DNA from 4 places in the Streptomyces sp. P6-2-1 genome. Region 1 is predicted to be linked to each of the others. Evidence: riboswitches for the same ligand, from Rfam matches in the RefSeq annotation. Region 1 holds a riboswitch; each other region holds the start of a gene.
The links. Region 1 has a riboswitch for cyclic di-AMP ahead of ACQYWQ_RS16180 (M23 family metallopeptidase). Riboswitches for the same ligand answer to the same signal wherever they lie in the genome.

Region 1 (8,942 bases):
CCGCCGTGAGTCCCGCCGCCGCGCGCCCCGAGCCGGAGGCGCTGCCGCCGCGCACCCGGGCGCAGGGACGGATGTTCGTCGAGGGAGTGGGCCCCGCCGCCGACCCCTCGCGGGCCCTCAACGAGCGACGCATCAAGAGCTTCACCCCGCGCCGCAGTCGCGTCACGACCGCGCAGGCCGAACACCTGCGGCAGCACTGGTCGCGCTGGGGCCTGGACGTGGACGGGCGCGAGATTCTCGACGTCAAGGCCCTCTTCGGCGGGCTTCCCGTGGTCCTGGAGATCGGTTTCGGCATGGGCGAGACGACCGCCAAGATGGCGGCCGCCGATCCCGCGACGGGCATCCTCGCCGTCGACGTGCACACTCCGGGACAGGGGCAACTGCTCGGTCTCACTGCGGGGGCAGGCCTGGAGAACGTACGGGTCGCGAACGGCGACGCGGTGGTCCTGCTCCGTGACATGCTGCCCGCTGCCTCGCTCGCCGGGATACGCGTCTACTTCCCCGACCCGTGGCCCAAGACCCGGCACCACAAGCGCCGCATCATCCAGCCGCACTTCCTCGACCTGGCCGCGAGCCGCATGGCAGAGGGCGCGGTGTTGCACTGCGCGACCGACTGGGAGCCGTACGCGGAGCACATGCTGGAGGTGCTGAGCGCGCACCCCGCCTTCGACAACACCGCCCCGGGTGGCGGCTTCGCCGCGCGCCCCGCCTTCCGGCCCGAGACGCGTTTCGAGGGTCAGGGGCTGCGGAAGGGGCACGTCGTGCACGATCTCCTCTTCCGCCGCAACGCGTACGAGGTGGCGGAGCCCGACCGGGTGGGGGCGGGGCCAGCGGTGAGGTGAACCTCGGCGCGGGGTGATCCCGAGGTTCGCCCAAGGGCAGCGGACCCGGACCCACTGCCCCCGGGCCGCCGAACAGGCGTTCCGGGTCCGGCTGTCGGTGCGAGTCGTTAAGGTCGGAGGCGTGAACTCTCCGCCTGCCCCGGCCGCACCGCAGGGGTTTCTGACGCCGCGACGGCCGCGCTGGTGGCGACGCCGTGGTGTCCGTCTCACCGGCCTCGCCGTGCTGCTCGCGCTGTGCGGCCTCGTGATGCTGGGGCTGGTACGGGAGGAGACCGGGACCGAGGCGTTCTTCGTGGGCCTCGGCCTCGCGGTACTGCCCGCGCCCGCGGTGGTGCTCGCCTTCCGCTGGCTGGGCCGCGCACATCCCCTCCCCTGGCGCACGCACGCCTTCGTCCTCGCCTGGGGTGCCTGCGCGGGGGCCCTCATCGCGCTCGTGACGAACAGCTTCGCGGCCGTGTGGCTCGCGGACATCTGGTCACGCCCGGTCGACCCGAACACCGTCGCCGCGCTCGCCGTCGCACCCGTCGTCGAAGAGAGCGTGAAGGCCACCGCGCTGCTGCTCGTCCTGGTCTTCCGCGGCCGCCTGATACGCGGGCCCGTCGACGCGGTGGTCCTCACGGGCCTCACGGCGACGGGCTTCGCCTTCACCGAGAACATCCTCTACCTCGCCAAAGCCTTCGGCTCGGACCGCGACGAGGGCACAGGCGCCGCCGTCACCGTCGCCACCTTCTTCGTCCGCGCGGTCTTCTCGCCCTTCGCGCACCCGCTCTTCACCTGCATGACAGGGCTCGGCGCGGGCCTCGCGCTGCTGAGCAGGCGCCGCGTGGGCCGTGTGCTGCTGCCGGTCGCGGGCCTGCTGCTCGCGATGGCCATGCACGCGGCGTGGAACGGCTCGACGGTCTTCGGCCCGCTCGGTTTCCTGGTCGTGTACGTGACGCTCATGATCCCGGCGCTCGGGTTCACCGTGTGGCTCGTGCTGTGGCACCGGCAGCGCGAACTGCGCACGGTGCGCGAGACACTGCCCCGGTACGCGCTCGCGGGCTGGCTCTCGCCGTACGAACCCCTCGCGCTCGGCTCGCTGCGTTCCCGCCGCGTCGCCGCCGAGTTCGCCTCGTACCACGGGGTACGTGCCGACGCGCGGCGCCTGCGTACGTACGCGGCCGCCGCGACGCGCCTCGCGCTGCTGCGCTCCGACGCCGAACGCGGCCGTCGTACGCCGGACTTCGCGCGCCGCGAGCGCGCACTCCTCGACCATCTGTGGCAGGACCGCGCGCTCGCCCGCCCGGCCTTCGCCCACTCCTGGCGGCTCGTCCCGCCCCGCGCCCCGCACCTCCTCCCCGCGCAACCTGCCCGCGCGGCGGCCCCCGGCGGCTGGTACGCGCCTCCGCAGTGGTGGCCGCGGACACCACCACCCGGGCAGGGCCACGGGTACGGGCAGGGAGCCGGACACGGGGCACCACCACCGTATGGTCGGACCTTTCCGCCGTACGGCCACAGCACGGCCACGTACGGTCCGACCGGCCCCATGTCTCACCCGCACGCCACCGCCCCCGCCGGGACTCCGACGGGGGCGGGAGGGACGGGGCAGCCCTCCGGGGGCGGCACATACCGCGACCCCTGGGTGCCACCACCGGCCCAGAGGCGGCAAGAGCCGCTCAGGCGGAGGCAGTGGTGAGCTTGTCCAGCTCGGCCTGGGTGAGGGTCAGGTCGGCGAGGGCGACGAGGGCCTTGAGCTGCTCGGGGGTACGGGCGCTGGCGATCGGCGCGACGACGGTCGGCCGTGAGGCGAGCCAGGCGAGCGCGACGGTGGCGATTTCAGCGCCGTGCGCCTCGGCGACCTCGTCGAGCGCCGCGAGCACCTTGCGGCCCCGCTCCGTTTCGAGGTGCTTGCCCGCGCCTTCGGCGCGGACGCTGTCGACGGTGGTGCCCGGACGGTACTTGCCCGTCAGGAAGCCCGCCGCCAGGCCGTAGTACGGCACTGCCGCGAGACCACCGCGGCCGGCGATGTCCTGGAGGGAGCCCTCGTAGGTGTCGCGCGAGACGAGGTTGTACTGCGGCTGAAGCGCGACGTACTTCGCGACGCCCTCGCGGTCGGAGAAGTCGAGCGCCTCCTGAAGCCGCTCCGGGGAGATGTTCGACGCGGCGATGGCCCGGATCTTGCCCGCCCGCACCAGCTCGTCGAGCGCCGTCAGGAACTCCCCGACCTCGACCGACTCGTCGTCGTAGTGCGTGTAGTAGAGGTCGATGTAGTCGCTCTGGAGGCGGCGCAGGGAGTCCTCCACGGCGGCCTTGACCGTCGCGGCACGCAGCCCCTTGTGCGCGGGCAGCGCGCCGCCCTTCGTCGCGATGACGACCTCGGAGCGGTTGCCGCGCGCCTTCATCCACTCGCCGATGATGCGCTCGGACTCGCCGCCCTCGTTGCCCGGCACCCAGTGGCTGTAGGCATCGGCGGTGTCGACGAAGTTGCCGCCGGCCTGCGTGTAGCCGTCGAGGACGGCGAAGGAGGTGTCACGGTCGGCCGACCAGCCGAAGACGTTGCCACCGAGGGAGAGGGGGAAGACCTCGATGTCGGAAGCACCGAGGGAGCGGAGAGAAGTCATGAGGCCATTCAACGCCTGAAGGCGCCAGGAAATTCCCGGCGCGACGGACGGTGCCCGCCGCGCCGGGAAATGTCAGCGAACTGCCGGTCGAGCGTCAGGGAACTGCCGGTCAGGCGGCAGTGAACTGCCATTCCCCTGCCAAGGAACTGCCAGTCGTACGTCAGGGGACTGCCGAGCGCCCTCGCGGCTCAGGGCTGCTGGCCGTGGTCCTGGAGCCACGGCAGCGGGTCGACCGCCGCGCCTCCCGCCGGGTGGACCTCCAGGTGGAGGTGGGGCCCTGTCACGTTGCCGGTCGCTCCGACGCGGCCGATGACCTCACCCGTCGTCACCTTCTGACCGACACTGACCGAGATCGACGACTGGTGGCAGTACCACAGCTCCGTACCGTCGTCGAGGACGAGCACGGTGCGGTAGCCGTACGCGCCCGACCAGCCCGCCTCCTGGACGGTCGCCGTGTGGATCGCCTTGAGCGGCGTACCGGTCGGCGCGGCGAAGTCGAGCCCCGTGTGGTGCCCGGACGACCACATCGAGCCGCCGTCGCCGAAGTGCGAGGTGAGGGTGTAGGAGGCGACCGGGAGGGTGTAGCTGCGGGCGAGTTCCGCGAGGCGCTCCGCCTCGGCCTTCGCCTTCGCCTCGGCCTTCGCCTCGGCCTCCGCCTTGGCCTTCGCCGCCGCTTCCTTCTTCGCCTGCTCGTCGGCTGCCTTCTTCTGTGCCTGCGCGGCGTTGTCGGCCGCGGTCTGCGCCGCGACCGCCTCGGCCTGCTCGCGGGCGGCACGGTCCGCGCTGTCGGCCTGGTTCTCGGCCTGCGCGAGGATACGGGCGCGCAGTGCCTCGCCCGCGTCGGTCGTGCCCTGCTCGCGGTCGGTGTCGGTGAGCCCGGCGTTGGTGAGTGGCGCCGCGGCCGGGTTCGCGGCGAGCTGCTCGGGGGTGTCGCCCTTGGCGTCCGCGACGAGCGAGCCGATTCCCGGAAGTGACTCGGCGTCGGGCAGAACCTGCTTGAGCTGCCCGGTCACCTCCGTGACCTTGTCCGGCAGCGAGAGCTTGACCGGCGGCTTCTCCTGCGCCGATGCGATACCCCCCGCGCCGACCGCGGCAAGCACACCGACCCCGAGGACCGTCGAGCTGCGGGCGAGTCCGCCCCGCTGCTTGGCGACACGGTGCCGACCACGCACGGACCCGAGTGAGTCCTCGGTCGGGTTCCACTCGCCGACCGGTTCCTCAGCACCCTCGCCGTACCCGCCGAAACCGGCCGAGCCCGGGTAGACGTCCGCCGGGGCGGGGTGGCCCGCGGGGTGCGCGTACGCGGCAGGGGCGGGGGCGGCGTCGGTCCCGTACGACGGAGCGGGAGCGGACCCGTACGACTGCGGGGGGACGGACCCGTACGACGGAGTGGGGACGGCGGCCCCGTACGGCGCGCCGGAAGTGTGTGCCGGGGGCTGGGCCGGCAGGGAACCGCCGGGAGTGAGCGTGCCGGTGGGGAAGGCGCTGGGGCCGGGGGCAGGCGGGTTGGACGCCACGAAGGCGACTCTCCTTTCCTTCCTTCTCGCCTACCGGGTTAGCTGACGGGTTCGGAGCAGGAAGGTCTCCTACGGGCACCCGAGCGGGCACCCGATTCACCCCGGAGGAGTGGTTCCCCGGTTCCCTCGCGGGATTCGGCGCACGCGCGCGGAGCCGACGCTCTCGCCGACTGGGACGACCGCGCTGCGTTATCGAACGTTAATAGACCGGCGGGGGTGATTCCAAGCCGTTCCCGATGATCCTTTACGGTCACCACCAGCGGCTAAACGGACATGTAGCGAGCGATCCGGACGAGTTGACCCGCTCATCCTCCAGGCTGTGAACCTGATGGTGCGTCAGTTGTTATCGAATGACTCACGCGGGGTGACAGGCCCCTGCCCCCCGCTCGCACCGCCCACTCCGCCCACTCCGCCCACTCCGCCCGCTCCGCCCGCGTCGCTCGCACTGGTCGCCCCGGCCGCGTCCGCCGCGCCAGGGGTCTGGGCCTCGGCCTCGGGGCGGCGGACGGCGAGCAGGGCCATGTCGTCCGTCGTGGCGCCACCGGTGTACCGCCTGACCTCCTCCGTGAGTGTGGTCAGGAGGGCGCGCGGGTGCGGGAAGACGCGGCCGCTGAGGCGCGCGACGGGGTCGTAGAAGCGACCGCGCGCGTCGCGGGCCTCGGAGAGACCATCGGTGTAGAGGAGGAGGGTCGCGCCGGGCGGGAAGTCGATGATCTCGGCGCGGTCGGGCCAGGCGCCGAGTTCGCCCATGCCGAGCGGGAGGGCGTGCTCGCCGGGGGTCAGGACGTGGAGCCGGCCGTCGCGTTCGAGGAGCAACGGTTCGGTGTGGCCGCGGTTGACGAGCCGCAGTTCGGCGGCGCCGCGCGGGACCTCGGCGAGTACGGCGGTCGTGAAGCCCTCGAAGGCGTCGAGCGCGCGGCGCCGCAGACCCTCGCGGGCGAGCGCGCGTTCGAGCCGCTGCGCGACGCCCTCGACCGTCGGCTCCTGCTCCGCGGCCTCGCGAAAGGCCCCGATGACGACGGAGACCGCCTCGACCGCGCCGAGCCCCTTGCCGCGCACGTCCCCGAGCACCATCCGGACGCCGTACGGGGTGTCCTGCACCGCGTAGAGGTCGCCGCCGATGAAGGCGTCGGCCTCGGCGGCCTCGTACTGCGCGGCGACGTCGAGCCCGCCGATCCGCTCGGCCGGGACGGGCAGCACGGCGCGTTGCGCGACGGCTGCGACGTTCTGCATCGAGGCGAGGCGACGGTCGCCGCGGCGGATGAGGGCATTGATCAGCACGGCGAGCGCGGCGACAGTGAGCACCGTGGTCAGCTCGATGAGGAAGGCCCCGGTGGGCAACCGGCCCCGAATGACCTCCAAGAGGATCTCCCCGAGCGCCGCGAGCCCGCCGACCCCCGCGGTGACCCGCGACGAGGCGAAGGGTGCGGCGACGAGCGGCCCGGCGGCGAAGAACGGCGCCCCGGTGAACGTCGCGGGCGCGAACAACCCGAAGACGAATCCGGAAGCCACCAGCACCAGCGGCAACACCCGTACCACCACGCGCACCCAGGCCTCCCGCCGCGCCCACGCGGCGGCGAGCTGAGCATGCTGCCGCGGACGACGCCGGGGCGGCGGCGGAACGGGCTTGTAGTCCTGGCGGGGCGGGGTGTCCCAGGAGGTGGGCGAGGTGGCGGGCGTGGGGTCGGTGGGGTCGGTGGGAGCTGGGGCTCCGGGGGGCGCGGGGTCGGCATCGGCGTCGGGAGAGGCATCGGGGGACGGCTGGGTGTCGGCGGCGTCGGCGGGGGCCGGCACGTCGGTGGGCGAGGGCCCGGGGCCGCGTGGTGCGGAGGGAGGCGAGTCGGAGCCGGTACGGGCGGGAGGCGCCCCCTCCGTACCGGTACGGGGCGAGGCCGCCGCCTTCGGGTCCGGGCGAGCGGGGTCCGTCCCCGGAGCCGTCTCGTCAGGCCCCGCGTGCTCCTGGGCGGTCCCGCCGGGGTCCGCGTGCTCCTGGGCGGTTCCGCCGGGCCCGGGCCCGGTGCGCTCCGGCGTACTCGGCTGGGGGCGGGCCGTCTGGGGCGAGCCAGGCGTGGGGTGTTCGGGGCGTGGCGGATTGTCGCCCTCGGCCGGCCCCGTTCCTCGCTGCCCCAAGGCTCGCCTCCCGCTGGCCGTGCGCGCGCCCGCGCCCCTTGTACGTACGTACTGCTTCCAGGGTCGCGCCGGGCGGGAGGTGCCGCGACTCGGGGACGGCCGGGCGGGGCGTCGTCCTACGGCATGCCGAAGGCCCCGGCGCCTTGGGGGCGCCGGGGCCTTCGTGCTGAGTAGCGGGGACAGGATTTGAACCTGCGACCTCTGGGTTATGAGCCCAGCGAGCTACCGAGCTGCTCCACCCCGCGTCGGTAAACACAACTCTACACCCTTCCCGGGGTGCTCCGCGCCACCGTTGTTCACAGGGGCACGAGGGTGATGTCCGTGGCCTTCACGCTCGCCCAGACGGGGGTCCCCTCGCGAAGGCCGAGGTCGGCGGCGGCCTCGGGGGTGATCTCGGCGATGAGCGCGGGGCAGTCGGGGCCGGAGAGCAGGACGCGGAGACGGCTGCCGAGGGCGGTGATCTCTGTGACGGCGCAGGCATAGGTATTACGGGGGCTGCCGGCCGGGCGGCTCGGGTGAAGGGCCACGGACTCGGGGGCGATGACGGCGAGCGCGGGGGTGCCGGGCGGTGGCGCCGGGGCGTCGACCGGGGGTGCGACGACGAGGTGGCCGCCGGCTTCGGGGGCGAGTCCGTCGGGGGTGAGGGTGCCGGGCCAGGCGTTGCGGCCGAGCATGCGGGCGACCCAGGCGGAACGGGGGCGGCGCGCGACCTCGGCGGGCGGCGCGTCCTGCACCGTACGGCCCGCGTCGAGCACGAGAACGCGATCGGCGAGCGAGACCGCCTCGACGGGATCGTGCGTGACGAGCAGGCAGACGCCGCCGAACCCGTCGAGGTGGCGGCGCAGCGCGTGCCGTACCTGCGCGCGGGTGGTCTGGTCGAGCGCGGCGAGGGGCTCGTCGAGGAGGAGCAGGCGGGGGCGGACGGCGAGGGCGCGCGCGAGCGCGACGCGTTGCGCCTGGCCGCCGGAGAGCTGGGCGGGGCGGCGGTGGGCGAGGTGCCCGACGCCGAGCCTGTCGAGGTGCGCGCGAGCCGTGCGGCGGGCCTCTGCGCGAGGGACACCGTGGGCGCGGAGTCCGTAGGCGGTGTTGGCGAGCGCGCTGAGGTGAGGGAAGAGCGCCCCGTCCTGCGGCACCCAGGCGACGCCGCGCCGGTGCGGGGGCAGGGCCGTGACGTCGTCGGCGCCGAGGCGGAGTTCGGCGTGGGCGCGCGGGGTGAGGCCGAGGAGGGCCCGTAGGAGCGTCGTCTTGCCGGCTCCGTTGCGGCCCACGACAGCGACGGTGGTCCCGGGGTCCGCGTCGAGGTCGAGGTTCGTGTAGCCGCTCAGGGTCGCGTGCAGCGCGTAAGTGGGGGTGGGGTCATGGGCCTCCTCTGTGGTGTCGCGGGCCTCGTCGGGTGCGAGGTCCTCGTCGTACGTGGGGGAAGCGGGTCCCTCGCCGGGCCGGGGGCGCGGCTGCTCGGCAAGGGATCGCTTGCCGGCACCTTTCCCACTGAGATCTCCCCGACCCCTTTCAGGCGTTTCTTCACTCCTACGGGTGAAGTCGCCGCTTTGTTCGGCTTTGCGGGCACCCAGGGAGGGGTCCGGGACGTCTTCTTCTGCGACGGCGGCGGAACGGGAGCGGGTGGTGCGGGTGTCGGGGGCGGCTCCGGTCCAGCGCCCGCGCAGGCCGACGAGGACGGCCATCGCGATGGCGAGGAGCAACAAGGAGACGGAGGTGGCGGCTTCCGGGGAGTCCTGGAGGAGGAGGTAGACCTGGAGCGGGAGCGTTTGGGTGGTGCCGGGGAGGTTTCCGGCGAAGGTGATGGTGGCGCCGAACTCGCCGAGGGCGCGGGCCCAGGTGAGGGCGGCTCCGGC
Region 2 (3,644 bases), 3.3 Mb from region 1:
ATTTACAGGACGTACAACTCGTACGGTCTTCCCGGTCCGTACGTCCGTCCGCACCGTCCGCACCGTCCGCGCCGTTCGCGCCTCCCCGCGTCCGCCCCGTCCGCCCCGTCCCCTCCATCCGCGCGTTCCGCCTCCCTGGAGACCCCGCCTTGCAGCCCACCGACCTGTCCCCTCTCGCCCGTCACGTGCTCCCCGAGTTCACCGAGCGCACCAGCTACGGGACACGCACTCTTGACCCGTACTCCCGGCTCCTGGAAGGTCGGATCGTGTTCCTCGGCACGCCGCTCGACGACACGGCGGCAGCGGACCTGGCGGTACAGCTCATGCACCTCGAACACGCGGCCCCGGATCAGGACATCTCCCTCTACCTCAATTGCCCCGGCGGCAGTTTCACGGCGCTGACCGCCGTCCACGACACGGTGCGGCACCTGTCGTGCGACGTGGCGACGTACTGCCTCGGACAGGCGGTCTCGGTCGGCGCCGTCCTGCTCGCCGCCGGGGCCCCGGGCAAGCGCGCGGCCCTGCCCGGGGCGCGGATCGTGCTGCGGCAGCCCGAGTTGCCCGAGGCGATGCGCGGGCAGCCGAGCGATCTCGCCGTGTGGGCCGATGAGTTGGCGCGCGAGCGACGGACGACGGAGCGGCTGCTCGCGGCGGCCGCCGGACGGACGGAGGCCGAGGTGCACGGCGACATGGAGCGCGACCTCGTACTGACGGCGGCGGAAGCGGTGCGGTACGGGATCGTCGACGCCCTCGCGGACCGCCGCACCCCACACCCCGGGCCGAGGTGAGCGCGTGCCCCCGCCCGAACTCCCGCCGCTGCCCGCGCTGACCCGCGCCGAAGGCGCGCTCATCGACCACTACCTCGCGACCGCCGAGCTGCTCGGCCGGGTCAACCCCGCGCGCGGCGACGACACGTACGCGGCCCTGCGCGCCGCCCAGGCGCTCGTCGCCGAGGTGACGCGGCTGCGGGACGCGCTGGCGCTCATGCACGCGCGCGGCGAGACCGAACTCCACCGGGCCACGCTGGAACGGGCCTTGCGCGTCCTGGACGGGGAACGCCGGGCGGGGCGGGTCGCGATGCCGCCACCCGAAGAGGCCGGGGCGGGCGGCGGGAGCGAGGAGGGCGGCGGCCAGGAGCGCTGAGCGGAGCCCGCCCTTCCGCCGCCCCGCAGCCTGCATCCCGCATCGCATGTCCCGCGTCCCGCACCCATCCCGCACTCCGCCCCGTGTCCCGCGCCCCGGACGCCAACGCACGTGCGCACGCGCTCCCGCACGCCTCCCCCGCTCGCACGCGCGCCCGCACGCCTCCCCCGCTCGCACGCGCTCCCGCACACGCCCCGGACCGCGCCCCGCGCGGGCATGTCGCGGCGTGCAGGCGGGGCGTGAAGTCCGCGCCGGACGGCGCATTCGCCTTCCTCACCCTCCCCCCGCATGCGTTCCGCGACCACGCGTGTCCGGAGTGCGACGCGCGGCCGCCGAACGGAGGACCCCCCAATGACGTACGCCGGAGTCGGCGTCACGCCGCCCCCGGTTGCCCCGGTGGTCCGCGATCCGCTTGCCGCGCACGGCGTTCGCGCTGGTCGGGGACTCGTCCTCCGTGAGAGGAGCCGCACTTGACGGCCTTTCGCCACCCAATCGCCATACGGGTGACTAAGCTCACATAAGCCTGTTTTCATTCGGAATCCGGCGGTGTCGTGCGTCAAGATCGCTCCCGACGACAAGCCCCCGCCGCAGCGGCGGGGCGGTCCGGGCGGACGCCGAGTCCCGCCGCCGTCCGGACGCCAGGTCGACACCGAGTGGATCGGCGGGAGTGGAGGACCCGAGCACGGCGGGTCGGGCCCGGCAACGGGCACCGGTCCTTGGGGTGAAGCCGCGTGAGCGGCCGGGCATCTTCGCCAGTCCGAACCCGACAGGTCACCCTTCACAGGCGGTTGACGAAGGGTTACGCATGCTGGTGCGCAATCGAGTTCCCGTCCTGCTCTCCAGGACCGGCGCGGTATCGGTCCTCACCCTCGCCGCCGTCGGCGGCACCGTCCTCGTCCCCGGCGCATCCGGCGACGCCTCGGCGGCCGTCCGGGTCCCCACGAAGGCGCTGAAGGTCGCGGCGTCCAAGAAGGGCGCCCCCTACAGCTGGGGCGCGGCGGGCCCGCGCCGCTTCGACTGCTCGGGCCTGACGCTCTATTCGTTCAAGAAGGCGGGCAAGTCCCTGCCCCGCACCGCCCAGGCGCAGTACAACAAGACCCGGCACGTATCGGCGGGCAAGCGCACCAAGGGCGACCTGGTGTTCTTCCGCTCCGGTGGCAGTGTCTACCACGTGGGCATCTACGCCGGGGGCAACAAGATCTGGCACGCCCCCAAGACGGGAGATGTGGTCAAGCTCGAAAAGATCTGGTCGAAACAGGTCGCGTACGGACGCGTGCGGTAAGGGGCCGGGCGCGTGGGTGCCGTGGCGCGGCCTCAGCCCTCCGGTACGGCACCCTCCTCCGGCACGGCACCCGCGCGCGCGGGCCGCCAGGGCAGGGCGACCAGGACGGTCTTGCCGCCCTGCGGTGTCGGCACCACCGAGAGCCTGCCGCCGGTCTCCGCCGTGAGGTAGCGGATGATCGCGAGGCCGCGCCCGTTGTCCTGCCGTACGGCGGCGGGGAGGCGGCGCGGAGGGCGCGGGTGCGAGTCGGTGACGCCGACGCGGAGGAGTTCGTCGCGGTCGAGCGAGACGGTGACGGTGAAGAACGGGGACTGCCCGCCGGTGTGCAGGACGGCGTTGGTGACCAGTTCGGAGACGATCAGGCCCACCGACGCGGCCATGTCGTCCCGCGCGGGCAGCCCCCACTCCGCGAGGACCCCGCCGACGAACGCGCGCGCCTCGGGGACCGACGCGGCCTCGCTCGGCAGCGTGACGGAGGCTTCCTGGTGATCGGCCATGACGACCTGCCCCTTTCCACCGGGCGCCCGCACGGCGCTCCGGGTCGGTGGTTCGCGACAGCCTGCCACCCGCACGGGGCGCACTCCGGGGACTGTGCGCCACTGTCGCCCGAAGCGGTGAAGCCTGCTACGGCCGAGCGGATTCCGGGGGTGCGGGGCGGAGCGTCCGCATCGCGAAATCGCGGTGCCCCGGGCACGTACCGCCTGCTTGGCTGCTCCCATGACCGCACCTGACGACCTGCGCATACGCCACGCCGAGCCCGCCGACATCGCCTCCGTCCTCGCCTTCTGGCGCGAGGCCGCCGAAGGGACGAGCATCAGCGACGATCCCGCCGGTGTCGGGCGGCTCCTCGCACGCGACCCCGAGGCGCTGCTCCTGGCCGAGCGCGGTGGCGCGCTCGTCGGCACGGTGATCGCGGGCTTCGACGGCTGGCGCTGCTCCGCGTACCGTCTCGCCGTCCATCCCGCGCACCGCCACCAGGGCGTCGCGAGGGCCCTCCTCGCCGCGATGGAGGACCGTTTCGCCGCGCTCGGCGGCCGCCGCGTCGACGCGATGGTCCTGGAGGAGAATACGCGCGCGCACGGCACGTGGGGCGCGGCGGGGTACGTACGCGAGGAGCGGTGGCGGCGCTGGGTGAAGCCGGTGTGACCCGGCCCGGCGGCCCTCACCACCGGCCACCCCTCCCCCGCGCCGGGCCCCCTCCGCGCCGGGCCCCCTTCCC
Region 3 (8,942 bases), 1.9 Mb from region 1:
GCCGCATCTCCCGCCCCCGGCAGGGCACGGCGGAGACCGTCGAGGCGATCGACGCGAAGGCCGTGCGGGAGCTGTACGAGCGGTACGTGCACCCGGCCACGGCCACCGTGGTCGTCGTCGGCGACTTCGCGGGTGCCGACCTCGACGCGCTGCTCGCCGAGAGCCTCGGCACGTGGACGGGCTCGGGCCCCGCTTCGCCGCCCATGAGCCCGATCACCTCGGACGACACCGGGCGCGTCTACATCGTCGACCGCCCCGGGTCCGTGCAGACGCAGCTCCTCATCGGCCGTACGGGCCCCGACAGGCACGACCAGGTGTGGGCGGCGCAGGTGCTCGGCACCTACTGCCTCGGCGGGACGCTGACCTCGCGTCTGGACCGCGTGCTGCGCGAGGAGAAGGGCTACACCTACGGTGTAAGGGCCTTCGGGCAGGTGCTGCGCTCCGGGAGCCCGGCCGAGGGCACGGGGCTCGCGCCGGGGGCCGCGCTCCTCGCCATCAGCGGCTCGGTCGACACCGAGTCCACCGGGCCCGCGCTCGCCGACCTGTGGAAGGTGCTGCGCGACCTCGCGGCGGGCGGGCTCACCGACGCGGAGCGCGAGACGGCCGAACAGAACCTCGTGGGCGTCGCGCCGCTCAAGTACGAGACCGCCGCCGCCGTCGCGGGGACGCTTGCCGATCAGGTCGAGCAGCAGCTCCCGGACGACTTCCAGGCGGCCTTCTACCGCCGCCTCGCCGAGACGGGCACGGTGGAGGCCACGGCCGCCGTCGTGAACGCCTTCCCGGCGGACCGCCTCGTCACGGTCCTGGTCGGCGACGCGGCGCAGATCGCGGAGCCGGTGCGGGAGCTGGGGATCGGGGAGGTGACGGTGGTGCAGGGCTGAATCCTCCACGGGGGCCGGCCGGGCGGCGCGGTCCGGCCGGTCCGGTGAGGAGGCCGGGTGGGCGCGGGCGGCGCGGCCGGGGGATTCCGGCCGACGAGCCGGGGCGCTGTCCCGCGCGGGTGCCCTGCCCGGTGGAGGACGGAAGGGCGGGGCGTGGTCGTACGCGACTCCGCCGACGTCCCTGGCAGAGCGGGGAGTGGTGCGGGGAGGGACGCAAAGCCGCTGAACCGGACGCCGCGGCACGGCGGTCGGGCTGGCTCCGCGGCATGACGACCGGGACGGCCTCGGGCCACGCATGGATCGGTGACCCGGTGTCCTCCTGAGTGCCGGGCGGGCCGGGACGGCGGGCCGAGCGGTCGGCAGCGGACCAGGAACGGCCGCCTGCCGCAAGGGCCCCGTACTGACGCCCGTCGCGCGGGCCGGTGCTCACGCCCGTCGCCGGGGCCGGTGCTCACGCCCGTCGCCGGGGCCGGTGCTCACGCCCGTCGCGGGGGGCCTGTCGCCGCCTCGTGCCGCCGGGACGCGGTTCGGACGTGAGCCTCGGCGGACCGGTCGCGTGCCCCCGCGACCCGGGAGTCTCCCGGTGCCGCCGTGGGCACGCTCTCCCGGGCGCCCTCACCGGCCGCGTTCTCCGGCCGCGTTCTCCGGTACGCCGTCACGGCTCCGGGGCCGCCGTCCGCTCTCCGCCCTCCGTCGTGGTGATCGCAGCTTCGGCACATCAACCACGACAGGAGAGTTCATGCCCGCCAAGACGCTGACCATCGCGACCGAGGACGGCTACGCCGAAGCCTGTCGCGGCCTTTTCCGCGTACGGGGAGCGGCACCCCGGGGTGCTCCTGCACCCGGACGGCTTCGGCCTCCGGCTCGTACTGCGGGACCTCGCCGGTGAACTGGGCGGGCGCGGGCACTCACGTGCTCGTGCCCGCCCAGTTCACCGGCACGGGCCCGTCCCGTGACCGCACTCCCCGCGTACATCGGGGGAGAGGGCGAGGCGCCGGCCGTCGCCCGGGTGATGCCTCTCGTCGAGGCGCACACCGCCGAACGCGCCCGCAGGGACGCGGACGCCTACCCAGCCTTCCCCGCCTACCTCGCCTTCCTCGCCGCACCCTGGCGAAGGTGGCCGCCGTCGCCGCCGTCGCAGCTCCCGTGGGGGCGGCAGGGCCCCGTGTCTGTGCCGCGCTCACCGGGCAGGTTCATCTCGGCCACGCGGAGGGCGATCTGACGCCCGAGGACCTCGGCGCGCTGCACGAGGCAGTCGGCGCCGCCGGGGCCGACCGGACCTCGGAGGTCTCCCCGCACCCGGCACGGCTTCACCATGTCCGGCTTCCGACACCGACGCCTTCAGCGCCACCGGGCTCGCCCGCCACCGGGCTCGCCCGCCACCGGGCTCGCCCGCTGCCGCTCGTGGCGCGGTCCCTCGGGGGTGGCTGAGTCTCCGGCGGGGTGCGCGGCCGGTGGCCGGGCCGGGGTCGGCGGCCCCGTACGAGGGAGGCAGGGGTGGCCCCGTACGACCGGTCGCGCGGGCCGTCCGGCGCATGCGGCACCGGGCGGGTGACGGCTGCTCATGTCCGGTGGTCCGCCGGCCGTGAAGGGCGGTCAGGGGCCTCGGGGCGGTGGGGCCGGGGTGATTCCGTACGACCGGCTGGGCGTCTTTGTCCGGACAAGGACTCCCGCGTGTCTGAAAACGAGTGCATCGCTGTCCGAATATCGACCATGTCTGTGTCCGGATTGGGTGCATGGCGGCCTGTCTGGGGTGTGGCATGAGCAACAAAGGCGCGGTTCCGTTTGTTGCGGAAGTCTTGTCCCGCTTAGCGTCACTCCGGCTGTTCGTCAGGTATGCGCCGCACCCGCGGCAGCGGACGGCCTTCGCCGAGTTCCGGGGCTCGTACCCGGGAGCCGGGGACCCATGTGTCCCAGGGGTGAATCGGGCGCCGTCCGCCGGTGGCCGTAGGAGACCTTCCTGCTCCGAACCCGTCAGCTAACCCGGTAGGCGAGAGGGAAGGAAAGGAACAGCCGCTTCATGGCGTTCACGCGCCCCACGGGCAGGCACCGTCGTCCTGCCGCCGCAACGTCCCGTACCGGTGTCAGGGTGGCAGGGCTCGCCGCGCTCACGACCGGTTCCGTCGTCGGCACCCTCGCCGCGCCCGCGCACGCAGCGAGCCACGAGGGCCCCGACACCGGCCTCACCCGCGTCATCGGCTTCGACAGCGTCGCCGAGGAGATCGCCACGCAGGCCTCCCTCGTGCACGCGGCGGCCGAGCGGGAGGCCGCCGAGGCGAAGGCCGCCGCCGAGGCGAGCAAGGAGGCCGCGAAGGCGAAGCGCGAGGCCGAGCGGAAGAAGGCCGCGAAGGAGCGCGCCGCACGGGCCGCCGAACGCAAGCGCCTCAACACCTTCGTCCTGCCGATCCCGGGCTCGTACGTCTCCACCGGCTACCACGCCAGCAGCTCGCTGTGGTCCTCCGGCAGCCACACCGGCATCGACTTCCACGCGGCGAGCGGCACGACCGTCCACGCGGTCGGGGCCGGGACGGTCGTCAAGGTCGACTGGGGCGGCGCGTACGGGAACGAGGTCGTGCTCCGTATGCACGACGGGACGTACACGCAGTACGGGCACCTCAGCGCCGCGACCGTCGTGGTCGGGCAGTCGGTGACCGCAGGTCAGCAGATCGCCGTCTCGGGCGCGACGGGCAACGTCACGGGGCCCCACCTGCACTTCGAGGCCCGTACGAGCCCCGAGTACGGCTCCGACATGGACCCGCTCGCCTACCTGCGCGGCCACGGCGTCGACATCTGAGCCGCCCGGGGGTCCCGCCCGCGGCATGTCCCCGACGCCGCGCCGCGGTCCCCTCCGAAAGCCCTCGGCTCCCCGGGGGCTTTCGGTATTCCGCGTACGGGCCGGGCTCCACCGCCCGGGACCGCACACCCCGCCCTTTCCACCCCGAACCCGCCGTAAACAGCGCACCGGGGCCCGAGGATATCCGGGGAATGCGCCCTGCCGTGAGGAATTCTTCGCTGTTCTCATAGAGTCACTGCTCTAATGGAGTCACCTCGCGGACGTCCAACGGCGGCGTTTCGCGGTGATTAATGCGGAGGTCGGGTCATGAGCATTCCCGCGCACTCGGTATGCACGGCGATCAGGGACGATATCGTCTCGGGCGTGTTCGAGCGGGGGAGCCGGCTCACGGAGGAATTGCTCGCGCGGAGATACGGGGTTTCGCGGGTGCCGGTGCGGGAGGCGCTGCGGACGCTGGAGGCGGAGGGCTTCGTCGTGACGCGCCGGCACGCGGGCGCGCAGGTCGCCGAGCCGGGGGCGCAGGAGGCCGTGGACGTCCTGGAGACCCGGCTGCTCCTGGAGCCGCTGTGCGCGGCGCGCGCCGCGCAGCGCAGGACCGAGGCGCACCTCAAGGTGCTGCGCGGCCTCGTCAGGCTCGGGCAGGAGCGGGCGCGCAGGGGGCAGGAGGAGGACCTGCGCTCGCTCGGCGGCTGGTTCCACGAGACCCTCGTCCAGGCCAGCGCCAGCGAGACCCTGACCTCGCTCCTGACCCTGCTGCGCCACAAGATCGCATGGATGTACGTGGTCGAGTCGCCCGCCCGCCCGCAGGAGTCCTGGGCCGAGCACGGCGCGATCGTCGACGCGGTGGCGCGCGGCGACGCGGAGCGGGCCCGCGCGCTCACCGCGCAGCACGCCGAACGCGCCCGCCGTGCCCACCGCCTGCGCGGCCCGGGTCCCCGCCCGCCGCGCCGCCCGCCGGGGCGGAGCCCGGAGGAGGCCCCGGCCTGGTGAGGCCGTGCGGGGACCGTCCGGTGGGGGAGGGGTGAAACCCGGCGGGGCTGGCCTTGGCGCCGGGAGGTTGCGCACAGGCCCGCCCGGCGAGCCGGTGCCGGGCGCGTACGTCGAGAGCGCGGCGGGGCCCGGCTGATGAGGCCGGGTGAGGTCCCGTGAGATCGGGTGAGGTCCGGTGAGGTCCGGTGAGGTCCGGTGAGGACTTCGCAACATCCCGTAAACAATCCGGGCCTTCCGCATTAACACGGGGGCCGTATACAAAGGGATGCGAAGTCGCGGGAGCCCGGCGCGGTCCCGTTCGTCCCGGTGGCCGTCCCGGCGGAGCGGGTATTCGCTGCCCGTAATGCGGTGCGTTTTCTGCGGGCTTTATCGGCGTGCGCTCCGGGGAAATGCGTGGTGGCCCGGGCGCGCGGAGAATGTGCCGGGAAGAATTCCGCGCGCCGGGGTCACCTGTGCATTGACTAGACCGTTTCCGGAAGTTCCTGAAGACCTTCCGTCACGAGTTTGGCGAGCCGGTCGAGGGCCTCTTCGGCGCCCTCTCCCTCCGCGCTCAGCGTGATCTCCTCGCCCCCCTGCACCCCGAGACCGAGCACCGCGAGCATGGAGCGGGCGTTGACCGCTTCGCCCTCGCTCTTGGCGACGGTCACGGGGAGTCCTGTGGCGGTCGATGCCCGGACGAAGAGGGAGGCGGGACGGGCATGGAGGCCCTCCGGCCAGCCGACGGTGACGCGACGCTCAGCCATGATGCAGCCCTTCGGGTCCGGGGCCCGCGCGCGTGCGGGCCCGGTGCGGATACGCGGGTGTTCAGGTTCCGGTGGTGCGGTCGGTGCGGGGTCGCGGTACGGGTCTTCCCGTTCCGGGACGCGTTCTCCCCTCGTGGTGGCACGGCGCGCCCGGCGGCGCAAGGGGGCGGGGTCCGTACGAGGGGTCCTCGCGGGCACCGGAGGGACACGGCCGCCGAAGCACCAGCCGCAAGCCCTGCCCCACCGAAGCCGGGCTGCGGCAAGCCCCCGGCCTGCCGCGGCCCCAGGGCCGCGCCCGCCTGGACCTGCCCAGCCCTGGGCCGCGCCCGCCTGGACCTGCCCAGCCCTGGGCCGCGCCCGCCTGGGCCTGCGCGTCTCCGGGTTCGCGCGCCCCACCTACCTCGGGCTGCCGCGCTCCCGGCCTGCCGGAGCCTGCGCCCCCGACCGCCTCCGCCCTCCCCGACGGCCTCCGCCCGACCGCCTCCGCCCGTCGAAGCCCTGGCCCGCTGCCCCGTCGACCGCCCCCGCCAACCGAGTCCCCTCGCCACCGAAGCCCCACCCAGTCCCGGCCCACGGAGTCCACCGCCCCACCGAGCCCCCCGTCACCGAAGCCCCCCAGGGAGTCCCCCGCCCCACGAGCCCCCACCGAAGCCCCCCACCGAGCCCCCGATCCGCCGAAGGCCCCCATCCCTCCGCCCCCCCGATCCCGTCGTTTCGGACCCGCACGGCGCCCCCGCGCTTCGTACACACGGTCGTACGCTGACCCCATGCAGACCCCGGCCGATCCGTCCCGCTCCGAGGAGCCCCGCTCAGCAGCGTCGCGTCCCGTCGGGGGACGCCCGCTGGACGCGCCGCGTCCCCAGGACCTGCACCCCTCGGCGCAGCCCCACGAGGCCGGTTATCCCGCCCACTGGGAGGCCGATGTCGTGCTGCGCGACGGCGGCACCGCGCGGATCAGGCCCATCACCGAGGACGACGCCGAACGGCTCGTCAGCTTCTACGAGCAGGTCTCGGACGAGTCGAAGTACTACCGCTTCTTCGCTCCCTACCCGAAGCTCTCCGCGAAGGACGTGCACCGCTTCACGCACCACGACTTCGTGGACCGCGTCGGGCTCGCGGCGACGATCGGCGGCGAGTTCATCGCGACCGTCCGCTTCGACCGCGTCGACGCGACGGGCCGTCCCGCCTCCGCGCCCGCCGACGAGGCGGAGGTCGCCTTCCTCGTGCAGGACGCGCACCAGGGGCGCGGCGTCGCCTCGGCGCTCCTCGAACACATCGCCGCCGTCGCGCGCGAGCGCGGCATCCGCCGCTTCGGCGCCGAGGTACTGCCCCACAACACCAAGATGATCAAGGTCTTCACGGACGCGGGCTACCAGCAGAAGCGCAGCTTCGAGGACGGCGTCGTCCACCTGACCTTCCCCCTGGAGCCCACCGAACGCTCGCTCGCGGTGCAGTACGCGCGCGAGCAGCGCGCCGAGGCCCGCTCCGTGCAGCGCCTCCTCGCCCCCGCCTCGCTCGCCGTCGTCGGCGCCAAGCGCGCGGGCGGCGGTGTGGGCCGCAGCATCCTGCGCAATCTCCTCGCGGCGGGTTACACGGGCCGTCTCTACGCGGTCAACAACAGCTTCCCCGAGGACCAGGGCACGCTCGACGGCGTCCCCGCCTTCCGTACGGTCAAGGAGATCGGCGAGGACGTCGACCTCGCGGTCGTCGTCGTCCCCGCCGAGCGCGTGCCCGAGGCCGTCGCCGAGTGCGGCGAGCACGGGGTCCGCGGGCTCGTCGTCATCAGCGCGGGGTACGGCGAGAGCGCGGCGGCGGGCAGGGCGCGGCAGCGGCGCCTCGTGCGCCAGGCGCGCAGCTACGGGATGCGGCTCGTGGGGCCCAACGCCTTCGGCCTCGTCAACACCGATCCCGCCGTACGCCTCAACGCCTCTCTCGCGCCCGAACTCGCCCCGCGCGGCCGGGTCGGGCTCTTCACGCAGTCGGGCGCTATCGGCATCGCGCTCCTGTCCGAACTGCACCAGCGCGGCACGGGGCTCTCCACCTTCGTCTCGGCGGGCAACCGCGCCGACGTCTCGGGCAACGACGTCCTCCAGTACTGGTACGACGACCCCGATACGGACGTCGCGCTCATGTACCTCGAATCGATCGGCAACCCGCGCAAGTTCACGCGCCTCGCCCGCCGCGCCGCCGCGAGCAAGCCGCTCGTCGTCGTCCAGGGCGCCCGGCACAGCGCCGCGACGCCGCCCTCGCACGCCGTCGCCGAGACCCGCCTCCCGCACGCGACGGTCTCCGCGCTTCTCGCGCAGGCCGGGGTCATCAGGGTCGAGACCGTCACGGACCTCGTCGACACCGGCGTCCTGCTCGCGGGCCAGCCGCTGCCGGAGGGCCCGCGCGTCGCGATCCTCGGCAACTCCGAGTCGCTCGGCCTGCTCACGTACGACGCCTGCCTGACCGAGGGCCTGCGCCCGCGCACCCCGCTCGACCTCACGACATCGGCGAGCCCCGAGGACTTCCGGCGCGCCCTGGAGCAGGCGCTCGCCGACCCGGACAGCGACGCCGTCGTCGTCACCGCGATCCCGTGGGTCGGCGAGGGCGCCCTCGACTGGCCCGAGGGCGAAGTGCTCGGCGCTGCGCTGCGCGAGGCGGTCGCCGCCGCGGAGTCGCGCAAGCCGGTCCTCGTCGTCCACGTCGAGCTGGGCGGTCTCGCCCACGCCCTCTCGGCGGCGACCGCGACGCTCCCGGCGAGCGCGGGCCCGCACACGCCGGGCGGCGCGGTGCGCGCGGACGTGCGCGACACGGGGCCCGGGGCCGTACGGGACGCGGCGGGCACCACGCGTGCGGCCGTACGGGAGCCGGGCGCGGCGGCACGGGACGGGGGCGACCGGCCCGTACACGGCACCCCCGCGCCCGCACGCGGCACCCCCGCGCCCGTACACGGCATCCCCGCGCCCGTGAACGAGCCGGACGAGCGCCCCGCCGCACCACGCATCCCCGCCTATCCCGCCCCCGAGCGCGCCGTCCGCGCGCTCGCCCGTGCCGTGCGGCACGCGCAGTGGCGTAACGACACCGAGCACCCCGGGCGCGTGCCCGAGTTCGACGACATCGACGAGCACGGCGCCGCCGAGCGCGTCGCGGCGCTGCTCGACGCGCTGCCACCGGGCGCGCGCGGTACGACGCCCGGGCCCGAGGAGACCGAGGACCTCCTGCGCCGCTACGGCATCCCCGTCCAGCGCGCGCTGCCCGCGCCCGACGCCGACGCTGCGGCGCGCGCGGCCGCCGAGCTGGGCTACCCCGTCGCGCTCAAGATCACCGCCCCGCACCTGCGCCACCGCCCCGACCTCGGCGGCGTCCGCCTCGACCTCGCCGACGAGAGCGACCTGCGCCGCGCCTACGCGGACCTCACCGCGCTGCTCGGCGCGCCCGCCGAACTGCGGCCCGTCGTGCAGGCGATGGCGCCGCGCGGCGTGGACACGGTGGTACGGGCCGTCATCGACCCGGCGGCGGGCGCGGTGCTCTCCTTCGGGCTCGCCGGAG
Region 4 (8,942 bases), 1.0 Mb from region 1:
CCGCGCCGCGGCCGCGACGGGCCGCGCCGCCGCTCCCGGCCGTACGAGACGTGGTCCTGGACGTCGTCTCGGGCCCCGACCTCCCCGCCTTCCTCGGCCGCCTCGCCCCGAAGGGGTGTCTCGTGACCGTCGGCGCCGTCGGCGGCAGGCGCCCGCCGACTCCGGTACGACCTGATGGCGGCCTTCCAGAAGTCACCGGCCTTCTCCACCCCGAGCCTCGCCACGAGCGCCCCCGAAGCCCTGCGCACGGTACGGGGCGGTCTCTTCGCGGCGGCGGCGCGGGGAGACCTCCCCCGTCGTCCGCGCGAGCCCGCCCCTCGCCGCCGCGGCCGTGGCGCACGCGGAGAGGGACGCGGGACGGGTGCGCGGCAGGCTGGTACGGACGCCGCGCGCCCGGGCCCCCGCGCCGACCGAGGGGCGGGGCCCCCGGGCGGAGGCCCCGCAAGGGCGGCTGGGGCCTTCGCTACCGTCTCGGTATGCCGTGCCCCCACGCCCTCCTCCCCGCAGACGCCCCCGAGCCGCAGGCTCCCCCGCTCTTCTCGCGCGCCTTCGCCGCCGACCCGTACCCCTCCTACGCCTGGCTGCGCGCGCACGAGCCCGTCGCGTGGACGCGATTGCCGAGCGGCGTGGAAGCGTGGCTCGTGACGCGGTACGAGGACGCGCGGCGCGCGCTCGCGGAGCCCCGGCTCTCGAAGAACCCGGCGCACCACGCGGAGGGCGCGGGGGCACGCGGGAAGACCGGGATTCCCGGGGAGCGCAAGGCCGAGCTGATGACCCACCTGCTCAACATCGACCCGCCCGACCACACCCGCCTGCGCCGCCTCGTCTCGAAGGCGTTCACGCCCCGCCGCGTCGCCGCCTTCGCGCCGCGCGTCGCCGAGCTGACCGACCAGCTCATCGACGGCTTCGCCGCGCGCGGCAGCGCGGACCTCATCCACGAGTTCGCCTTCCCGCTCCCCATCTACGCGATCTGCGACCTCCTCGGCGTCCCGCGCGAGGACCAGGACGACTTCCGCGACTGGGCGGGCATGATGATCCGGCACGGGCAGGGCCCGCGCGGGGGAGTGGGCCGCGCGGTCGGCAGGATGCGCGGCTACCTCGCCGAACTCATCCACAGGAAACGCCGCGACCTCGGCGACGACCTCATCTCGGCCCTCATCCAGGCCGTGGACGACGGCGAGCACCTCACCGAGAACGAAGCGGCGGCGATGGCCTTCATCCTTCTCTTCGCCGGTTTCGAGACGACCGTCAACCTGATCGGGAACGGTACGTTCGCGCTCCTCCAGCACCCGGACCAGCGCGCCCTGCTGCGAACAGCCCTCACCAGCGCCCCCGACCACGGCGAGGCCCTCCTCAGCACCGGCATCGAAGAACTCCTCCGCTTCGACGGCCCCGTCGAACTCGCCACCTGGCGCTACGCCACCGAGCCCTTCGACCTCGCGGGCCGCCGCATCCGCACCGGCGACCCCGTCCTCGTCGTCCTCGCCGCCGCCGACCACGACCCGGCCCGCTTCCCCGAGCCCGCCACGCTCGACCTCACCCGCCGCGACAACCAGCACCTCGGCTACGGCCACGGCATCCACTACTGCCTCGGCGCCCCACTCGCCCGCCTGGAGGGAAAGACCGCGCTCGCGCGCCTCTTCACGCGCCTCCCCGACCTCGCGCTCGACGAGGACCCGGGACAACTGCGCTGGCGCGGCGGCCTCATCATGCGCGGGCTCCGCACCCTTCCCGTCCGTTTCACCCCCTCTGTGCAGGGATATGAGCACTCGTGAACTGAACACGCGTCAATAATGTGATCTTTGCGTGATCGAGGCTGCATCGACTTGTGACGGGCGTTCGAATCCCGCTACGTTCACGTCCGGATCATCTGTCTCACCAGCTGACCCCCTCAGCTGCTTGCGAAAGGCACCGCATGCTCTCCGGGAACGGTCGCCACCGACGCCCCCGCCAGGCCCCTGCCCTTGTCGTCGCGGCAGGGGTCACCGGCTCCGCCATCGCCATCCCCCTCCTCGGCGCGGGGACCGCGAGCGCCGACCAGGGTCCCTGGGACCGTCTCGTGGAGTGCGAGACGGGCGGCGACTGGGCGGCCGACAGCGGCAACGACTACTACGGCGGTCTCCAGCTCTCCGAGGACGAGTGGGAGGCCAACGGCGGCCTCGACCTCGCACCCCGCGCGGACATGGCGACGCCCGCCCAGCAGATACAGGTGGGGCAGCGCATCCTCGCGACGCAGGGCCCCTCCGCCTGGCCCGGCTGCGCCCTGACCGCGGGACTCACCGTCCAGGACGGCCAGGCGGCCCCGGCGCCCGTCACTCCCGCGCCGCAGGACACGGCGAGCGCCAAGGAGACGGGTAAGGCGGACAACAAGGAGAAGACGGACAACAAGGAGAAGACGGACAAGAAGGACGAGGGTGCGTCCCCCTCCGCGAGCGCCGATCCCTCCGCGTCGACGACGCCGGACGCCGACGCCTCCGGCGGGACCCCGTCCGCCGACGCCTCGGCGAGCCCCTCGGGTACCGGCAAGGACGCCGCCACCGGCAAGGACGCCGGTACGGGCAAGAGCCGCGGCAAGCACGCGAAGCCCGAGCCCTCCGGCACCCCCTCCGGGGCCACCGGCTCCTCCGCGTCCGCCTCGCCCTCCGAGTCGACCACCGTCCCCGGTGGCGAGACCTCCGCCACTCCCGGCGACGACCGCGACTCCGGAGCCGACCGCTCCGCCCCCGGCGGCCGCCACGCGGCCACGGACACGGAGGGTCAGAAGGGTGCGGACGGGGCGGACAAGACGGACTCGTACAAGGTGCGCGAAGGGGACAATCTCTGGAGCATCGCCGAGGCGCACAAGCTCGCCGACGGCTGGACCGGGCTCTACGAGCAGAACAAGAAGATCATCGGTGTCGACCCGGACCTCATTCTCCCTGGCCAGAGCCTGGATCTTGGTGCGGATTCAGGGCGATAACCGGACAAGCGGTTGACCATGTCTGTCCGTTATTGTCCGGTAGAGGTCAAGTGAGACATGAGTCTCAACCGCCCTGATCGTCTTTGAAGTTCCGCTGATTTCTTGCTTAACGTCGTGCTCGCTTCCCCACCGGGAGGCCCCGACGGTCGTCACGCCGAATCCTGCCGGCGCCCGTTTCGGGACAGTCGTCGCGTCACGCGCCGAAGGCAGGAGCGGGGGACCCAAGGTTTGCGTCCCAGCCGGTGCCCGGGAGACCGGGCGCCGGTCCGGGGCTAGGGGTGAAGCCGGGCGGCAGCCGCCGTCCGGCCGGGCAACTCACAGGCCCGAACCCGACAGCTCACCTCGCAGGCGTCGGTGAGGAGACCCTCCATGCTGTTTTCCGGCAAGGCCAAGCACCGTCGCCGTCGTACCACCCGAATCGTCGCGTTCGCCGGTGTCACCGGTGCCGCGATCGCCGTCCCGCTGATGGCGACCGGCAGCGCCTCCGCCGCATCGACCTCCACCTGGGACGCTGTCGCCCAGTGCGAGTCCGGCGGCAACTGGTCCATCAACACGGGCAACGGCTACTACGGTGGCCTCCAGTTCAGCCAGTCCTCCTGGGCCGCCGCCGGCGGCACCCAGTACGCCCCGCGCGCCGACCTGGCCACCAAGGACCAGCAGATCGCCACCGCCGAGCGCCTGCTCGCCATGCAGGGCCCGGGCGCCTGGTCCTGCGCCGGTGCCGGCAACCTCAGCAACGACGGCGTCTCGCCGAACGTGAACCCGGGCGGCGGCAACAGCAACAGCGGCCAGCAGCAGTCGCAGGAGCGTTCCTCCGGCGACCAGAGCGCCTCGCGCAGCCAGCAGCGCCAGGCCCCGCAGCAGCACACCACCCCGAAGTCGACCACCGGCACGGTCAAGACCGACACCGGCATCACCGTCGCCAAGGGCGACGGCGAGTACAAGGTCGTCAAGGGCGACAGCCTCAGCGAGATCGCCTACAAGCACCACGTCTCGGGCGGCTGGACCAAGCTCTTCGAGCTGAACAAGGACATCGTCAAGGACGCCGACCTCATCTACCCGGGCCAGCAGCTCCACCTCAGCTGACCCCCAGGGGGACCCCTCGTCCCCCTCGCGGGACCGCCCCGCCCCGCCGCGTTCTCCCCCGTACGCGGCGGGGCGGGGCTTTTCCCGTGCGCGGGCAGGACGGGGCTTCCCGTGCGTGGCGGGGGTTCGCCCGTGCGCGGCGGGGCTTCCCGTGCGTGGCGGGGCTGCCCGTACGGGCCCGCCCGCCCGGTTCCGTCACCGGCCCGCCCGTGCGCCCGCCCTCCGGCCCGCGCCCCGCCCTCTCACCCGCGCGCACCCCCGCTCACCAGCTCGGCTCACCTGTCACCCCCTCGGCTCAGATGCCCCGATCGGCCCCGATCCGCCCGCCCGTTTCACCCCCTTCACCCGGTACGTCCCACGGATTGCGGCCGAGTCCCGGGCGTCGGCCGACCCCGGCCCCCCGGCCGGTTAGGCTCATGCAGCGGAAGCCCCCGCAAGGGCCCCCGCAGACCTGCTCCACATCCCAGAAGGAGATGCTCGTGCCGTCCATCGACGTCGTCGTAGCCCGGGAAATCCTGGACTCCCGAGGCAACCCCACGGTCGAGGTCGAGGTCGGCCTCGACGACGGCAGCACAGGCCGTGCCGCCGTGCCCTCCGGTGCGTCCACCGGTGCCTTCGAAGCCATCGAACTGCGTGACGGGGACGCCAACCGTTACCAGGGCAAGGGCGTCGAGAAGGCCGTCCTCGCCGTCATCGAGCAGATCGGCCCGGAGCTGGTCGGCTACGACGCGACCGAGCAGCGCCTGATCGACCAGGCGATGTCCGACCTCGACGCCACGCCCGACAAGTCCTCGCTCGGCGCCAACGCCATCCTCGGCGTCTCGCTCGCCGTCGCGCACGCCGCCTCCGAGGCCAGCGACCTCCCGCTCTTCCGCTACCTCGGCGGCCCCAACGCGCACCTGCTCCCGGTGCCGATGATGAACATCCTCAACGGTGGTTCGCACGCCGACTCCAACGTGGACATCCAGGAGTTCATGATCGCGCCGATCGGCGCCGAGTCGTTCTCCGAGGCCGTCCGCTGGGGCGCCGAGGTCTACCACACGCTCAAGAAGGTGCTCAAGGAGCGCGGCCTGTCCACCGGCCTCGGCGACGAGGGCGGCTTCGCTCCGAACCTCGACTCGAACCGCGCCGCGCTCGACCTCATCGTCGAGGCGATCAAGGAGGCCGGTTACGTGCCCGGCCGCGATGTCGCGCTCGCGCTCGACTGCGCCGCCTCCGAGTTCTACAAGGACGGCAAGTACCGCTTCGAGGGCCAGGACCGCACCGCCGCCGAGATGACCTCGTACTACGAGGAGCTGGTCGGCGCCTACCCGCTCGTCTCCATCGAGGACCCGCTCTTCGAGGACGACTGGGAGGGCTGGGCCACCGTGACCGAGCGCCTCGGCGACAAGGTCCAGCTCGTCGGCGACGACCTCTTCGTCACCAACCCGGAGCGCCTCCAGCGCGGCATCGACGAGAAGTCCGCGAACGCCCTGCTCGTCAAGGTCAACCAGATCGGCTCGCTCACCGAGACGCTGGACGCCGTCGAGCTGGCCCAGCGCAACGGTTTCAAGTGCATGATGTCCCACCGCTCCGGCGAGACCGAGGACGTCACCATCGCCGACCTCGCCGTCGCCACCAACTGCGGCCAGATCAAGAGCGGCGCCCCGGCCCGCTCCGAGCGCGTCGCCAAGTACAACCAGCTGCTGCGCATCGAGGAGATCCTCGACGACGCGGCGGTGTACGCGGGCCGCTCGGCGTTCCCGCGCTTCAAGGGCTGACACCCGGGCCCGTACGAGGGGCCGGCACCCCCGGCCCGTACGAAGGGCTGAGCCTCCGCACGCCCCCGCACCCGGTCCCGTACCGTGTGCGGGGGCGTACGCGTGTGTGCCGTACGCCTGTGCGCACGGCGCGCGAGACCCGCACGAGGGGGGAGATCCGTCATGGCACGGAAGAACGACGGCGAGCGCTTCTCGACCGCGACCCGCCTGCGCGTTCTCGGCGAGCAGACGGCGGCCCGCGTCTACCGCTCCCAGTCCCGCCGCCAGGCCCGCCGCTCCCGCCTCACCGGGCGCGCCGCGATCCTCGTCCTCGTCCTGTGCGCGCTGATCGTCGCGCTCGCGTACCCGATGCGGCAGTACATCGCCCAGCGCGACGAGATCGCCGACCTCCGGCGTGAGCTGAGCACCCACCAGAAGGACGTCGAGCGGCTGCGCGACGAGAAGGCCCGCTGGCAGGACCCCGCCTTCGCCCGCCAGCGCATCCGCGAGCGCCTCCACTACGTCCTGCCCGGCGAGACCGGCTACACCGCTCTCGTCCCCGGCGCCGCGAGCGCCGGGCCCGCGCCGCAGGACGCCGCCGCCACCCGCCCCTGGTACACCAACCTCCTCGGCGGCGTCGACGAGGCGGACCGCGCGGCCGCGCTGCGCTGAAGCGGGCGGCGGAGGCGGGCGGCGGGAGCGGGCGGCGGGAGCGGTGGCGCCGCGGCGAAGCGGGCGGCGGGCCGGCACCTCGCCCGTACGGGGATACTGGAAGCCCGTACCCGCGTACGCACCGGCACGGCCGTACGTACCCGACCCGCGTCCCCGATCGAGAGCCCCGCATGCACACGCCCCCGCCGACCACCGCGCCCACCGCGCCCACCGAGGCCGATGTCGAGGTCTTCAGGCTCCAGCTCGGCCGGCCGCCGCGCGGCCTGCGCGCCATCGCGCACCGCTGCCCCTGCGGGGAGCCCGACGTCGTCGAGACCGCCCCGCGCCTGCCCGACGGCACCCCCTTCCCGACGCTCTACTACCTGACGTGCCCGCGCGCGGCGTCCGCGATCGGCACGCTGGAGGCGAACGGGGTCATGAAGGAGATGACCGAGCGTCTGGGCCGCGACCCCGAACTCGCCGCCGCCTACCGCGCCGCGCACGAGGACTACATCGAGCGCCGCGACGCGATCGAGGAGCTGACCGGCTTCCCGAGCGCGGGCGGGATGCCCGACCGCGTCAAGTGCCTGCACGTCCTCGTCGCGCACTCGCTCGCCGCGGGCCCGGGCGTGAACCCGCTCGGGGACGAGGCGCTCGCGATGCTCCCTGAGTGGTGGCGGAAGAAGCCGTGCTCGGAACTCCGCACCCAGGAGGACACGAAGTGACCCGCGTGGCAGCCGTGGACTGCGGCACCAACTCGATCCGCCTGCTCATCGCGGACGTGGACCCGGCGACCGGCTCGCTCGTGGACCTCGACCGCCGCATGGAGATCGTCCGCCTGGGCCAGGGCGTGGACCGTACGGGGCGCCTGGCGCCCGAGGCCCTGGAGCGCACCTTCGCGGCCTGCCGCCAGTACGCCGAGGCGATCGCGGCGCACGAGGTCCCCGCGGGCAACGTCCGCTTCGTCGCGACGTCGGCCTCGCGGGACGCCTCGAACCGCGAGGACTTCGTGAACGGCGTGCGAGGAATTCTCGGCGTGGAGCCGGAAGTGATCACCGGCGCCGAGGAGGCCCGCCTCTCCTTCACGGGCGCGACCCGCGAACTGGGCGAAGACACGTACCTGGTCGTGGACATCGGCGGCGGCTCGACGGAGTTCGTCCTCGGCGACAAGACCCCCCGCGCTTCCCGCTCGGTCGACATCGGCTGCGTCCGCATGACGGAGCGCCACCTGACGACGGAGGACGGCACCCTCATCGACCCGCCACCGGCGGACCGCGTCGCGGCGATCGAGAAGGACATCGACGCGGCCCTGGACGAGGCGCGGTCCGAGGTCCCCTTCGCGGAGGCATCCACCCTGGTCGGCCTGGCGGGCACGGTGACCACGCTGGCAGGCGCGGCTCTGCACCTTCCCGCCTACGACTCCTCGGCGATCCACCACAGCACCCTGACCCGGGAGGCGGTGGAGGACCTGACCACCCGCTTCCTCACCTCGACGCACGCCACCCGCGCCGCGATCCCGGTCATGCACCCCGGCAGGGTGGACGTGATCACCTCGGGCACGCTGATCCTACGGGCGATCATGCGACGCGTCGGGGCGGACCGGCTGATCGTGAGCGAGCACGACATCCTGGACGGGATCGCCTGGAGCGTGGTGGGGGAGTAGGGGGACGCGCGAGAAACCTCGCGCGTGGGCGTGCGCGTGGCGTGGGCGTGGGTGTGCGCGGCAGGGTGGGCGTGGCGGGCGCGTCGCGGAGCGGGACACGCTGCCGCGATGCCGGGTGTCGTCCTGGCCCGTCCGGCGGCGTTGGCTCAGCGGGCGGCCCGCGATTCCTGGGGGACGGGCGCCGGTGCTTGTCGCGTGAGCCGTGTGCGATGTCGTCGAACTGGGCTGGGAGGGCAGGGCTGTTCCGGTTCGTGAGGGGTGGGTATCGTCCGTGTCGGCGCCTGCGTGCGGGGCGTCGGTCGGGGTCGCGGGTGGTGGTGGTGCGCGTGGCCGGCAGTCGATTTCGGGGAGTGGGGCGTATGAGTGGTCGCCGCGTCAGGGGCATGGTTGTCGCGGGGTCGCTCTGCTTGCTCGCCACGGCGTGCGGGGGTGGGGGTGGCGGTGATGGGGACGGGAAGCCCACGGCGTCCTCGTCGGGTGTGTCGGTTCACCGGGTGGATCTGCAAGTGAGTACGGGCGAACTGGTCGAGGGGAGGTCGGCGACGCTCCGGGTCACCACGGGGAATGGTGGTGGTGCGGTGAGGGGTGCTTCGCTCGAACTCGGTCTTCGGACGCGGGGCATGGCCCTTCCTGGGGCGAGCGCGGTGAAGGTCGAGTATCGCGACGGCGAGAAGGGGCCGTGGAAGCGGCTCGCGCTTGCTGCCAAGGGTGGCAGTCTGCGTGGCGCTCTTGTCATGGATGTGCCTGTCGGTACTCGGCAGCGCTGGTGGCGGATCACCCCGGCCTTCGGGCCCAGCGACGTCGCGCAGAATCTGGAGCTGAGCGGGGTCCTGCGCAAAGGGGG

Region 2: linked by a shared signal. The riboswitch ahead of ACQYWQ_RS02160 (C40 family peptidase) and the one ahead of ACQYWQ_RS16180 (M23 family metallopeptidase) in region 1 are both predicted to bind cyclic di-AMP.
Region 3: linked by a shared signal. The riboswitch ahead of ACQYWQ_RS23810 (M23 family metallopeptidase) and the one ahead of ACQYWQ_RS16180 (M23 family metallopeptidase) in region 1 are both predicted to bind cyclic di-AMP.
Region 4: linked by a shared signal. The riboswitch ahead of ACQYWQ_RS11755 (transglycosylase family protein) and the one ahead of ACQYWQ_RS16180 (M23 family metallopeptidase) in region 1 are both predicted to bind cyclic di-AMP.

What each region holds. Positions count from the first base shown of each region.
Region 1 is NZ_CP192513.1:3,745,612-3,754,553, reverse strand. It holds gene trmB (tRNA (guanosine(46)-N7)-methyltransferase TrmB) at 1-842, shown strand, start outside; gene ACQYWQ_RS16190 (PrsW family intramembrane metalloprotease) at 1,063-2,517, shown strand; gene ACQYWQ_RS16185 (aldo/keto reductase) at 2,498-3,442, opposite strand; gene ACQYWQ_RS16180 (M23 family metallopeptidase) at 3,631-4,959, opposite strand; cyclic di-AMP (ydaO/yuaA leader) riboswitch at 4,972-5,110, opposite strand; gene ACQYWQ_RS16175 (PP2C family protein-serine/threonine phosphatase) at 5,296-6,501, opposite strand; tRNA gene ACQYWQ_RS16170 (tRNA-Met) at 7,261-7,334, opposite strand; gene ACQYWQ_RS16165 (ABC transporter permease) at 7,386-8,942, opposite strand, start outside.
Region 2 is NZ_CP192513.1:486,589-490,232, forward strand. It holds gene ACQYWQ_RS02150 (ATP-dependent Clp protease proteolytic subunit) at 150-788, shown strand; gene ACQYWQ_RS02155 (hypothetical protein) at 793-1,143, shown strand; cyclic di-AMP (ydaO/yuaA leader) riboswitch at 1,781-1,945, shown strand; gene ACQYWQ_RS02160 (C40 family peptidase) at 1,949-2,425, shown strand; gene ACQYWQ_RS02165 (ATP-binding protein) at 2,458-2,922, opposite strand; gene ACQYWQ_RS02170 (GNAT family N-acetyltransferase) at 3,143-3,571, shown strand.
Region 3 is NZ_CP192513.1:5,603,857-5,612,798, forward strand. It holds gene ACQYWQ_RS23800 (M16 family metallopeptidase) at 1-881, shown strand, start outside; gene ACQYWQ_RS23805 (hypothetical protein) at 1,834-2,103, shown strand; cyclic di-AMP (ydaO/yuaA leader) riboswitch at 2,739-2,889, shown strand; gene ACQYWQ_RS23810 (M23 family metallopeptidase) at 2,902-3,675, shown strand; gene ACQYWQ_RS23815 (GntR family transcriptional regulator) at 3,982-4,665, shown strand; gene ACQYWQ_RS23820 (HPr family phosphocarrier protein) at 5,127-5,408, opposite strand; gene ACQYWQ_RS23825 (GNAT family N-acetyltransferase) at 6,176-8,942, shown strand, end outside.
Region 4 is NZ_CP192513.1:2,713,405-2,722,346, reverse strand. It holds gene ACQYWQ_RS11765 (cytochrome P450 family protein) at 477-1,775, shown strand; gene ACQYWQ_RS11760 (transglycosylase family protein) at 1,916-2,959, shown strand; cyclic di-AMP (ydaO/yuaA leader) riboswitch at 3,148-3,325, shown strand; gene ACQYWQ_RS11755 (transglycosylase family protein) at 3,329-4,045, shown strand; gene eno (phosphopyruvate hydratase) at 4,519-5,805, shown strand; gene ACQYWQ_RS11745 (FtsB family cell division protein) at 5,968-6,456, shown strand; gene ACQYWQ_RS11740 (DUF501 domain-containing protein) at 6,627-7,160, shown strand; gene ACQYWQ_RS11735 (exopolyphosphatase) at 7,157-8,098, shown strand; gene ACQYWQ_RS11730 (hypothetical protein) at 8,719-8,942, shown strand, end outside.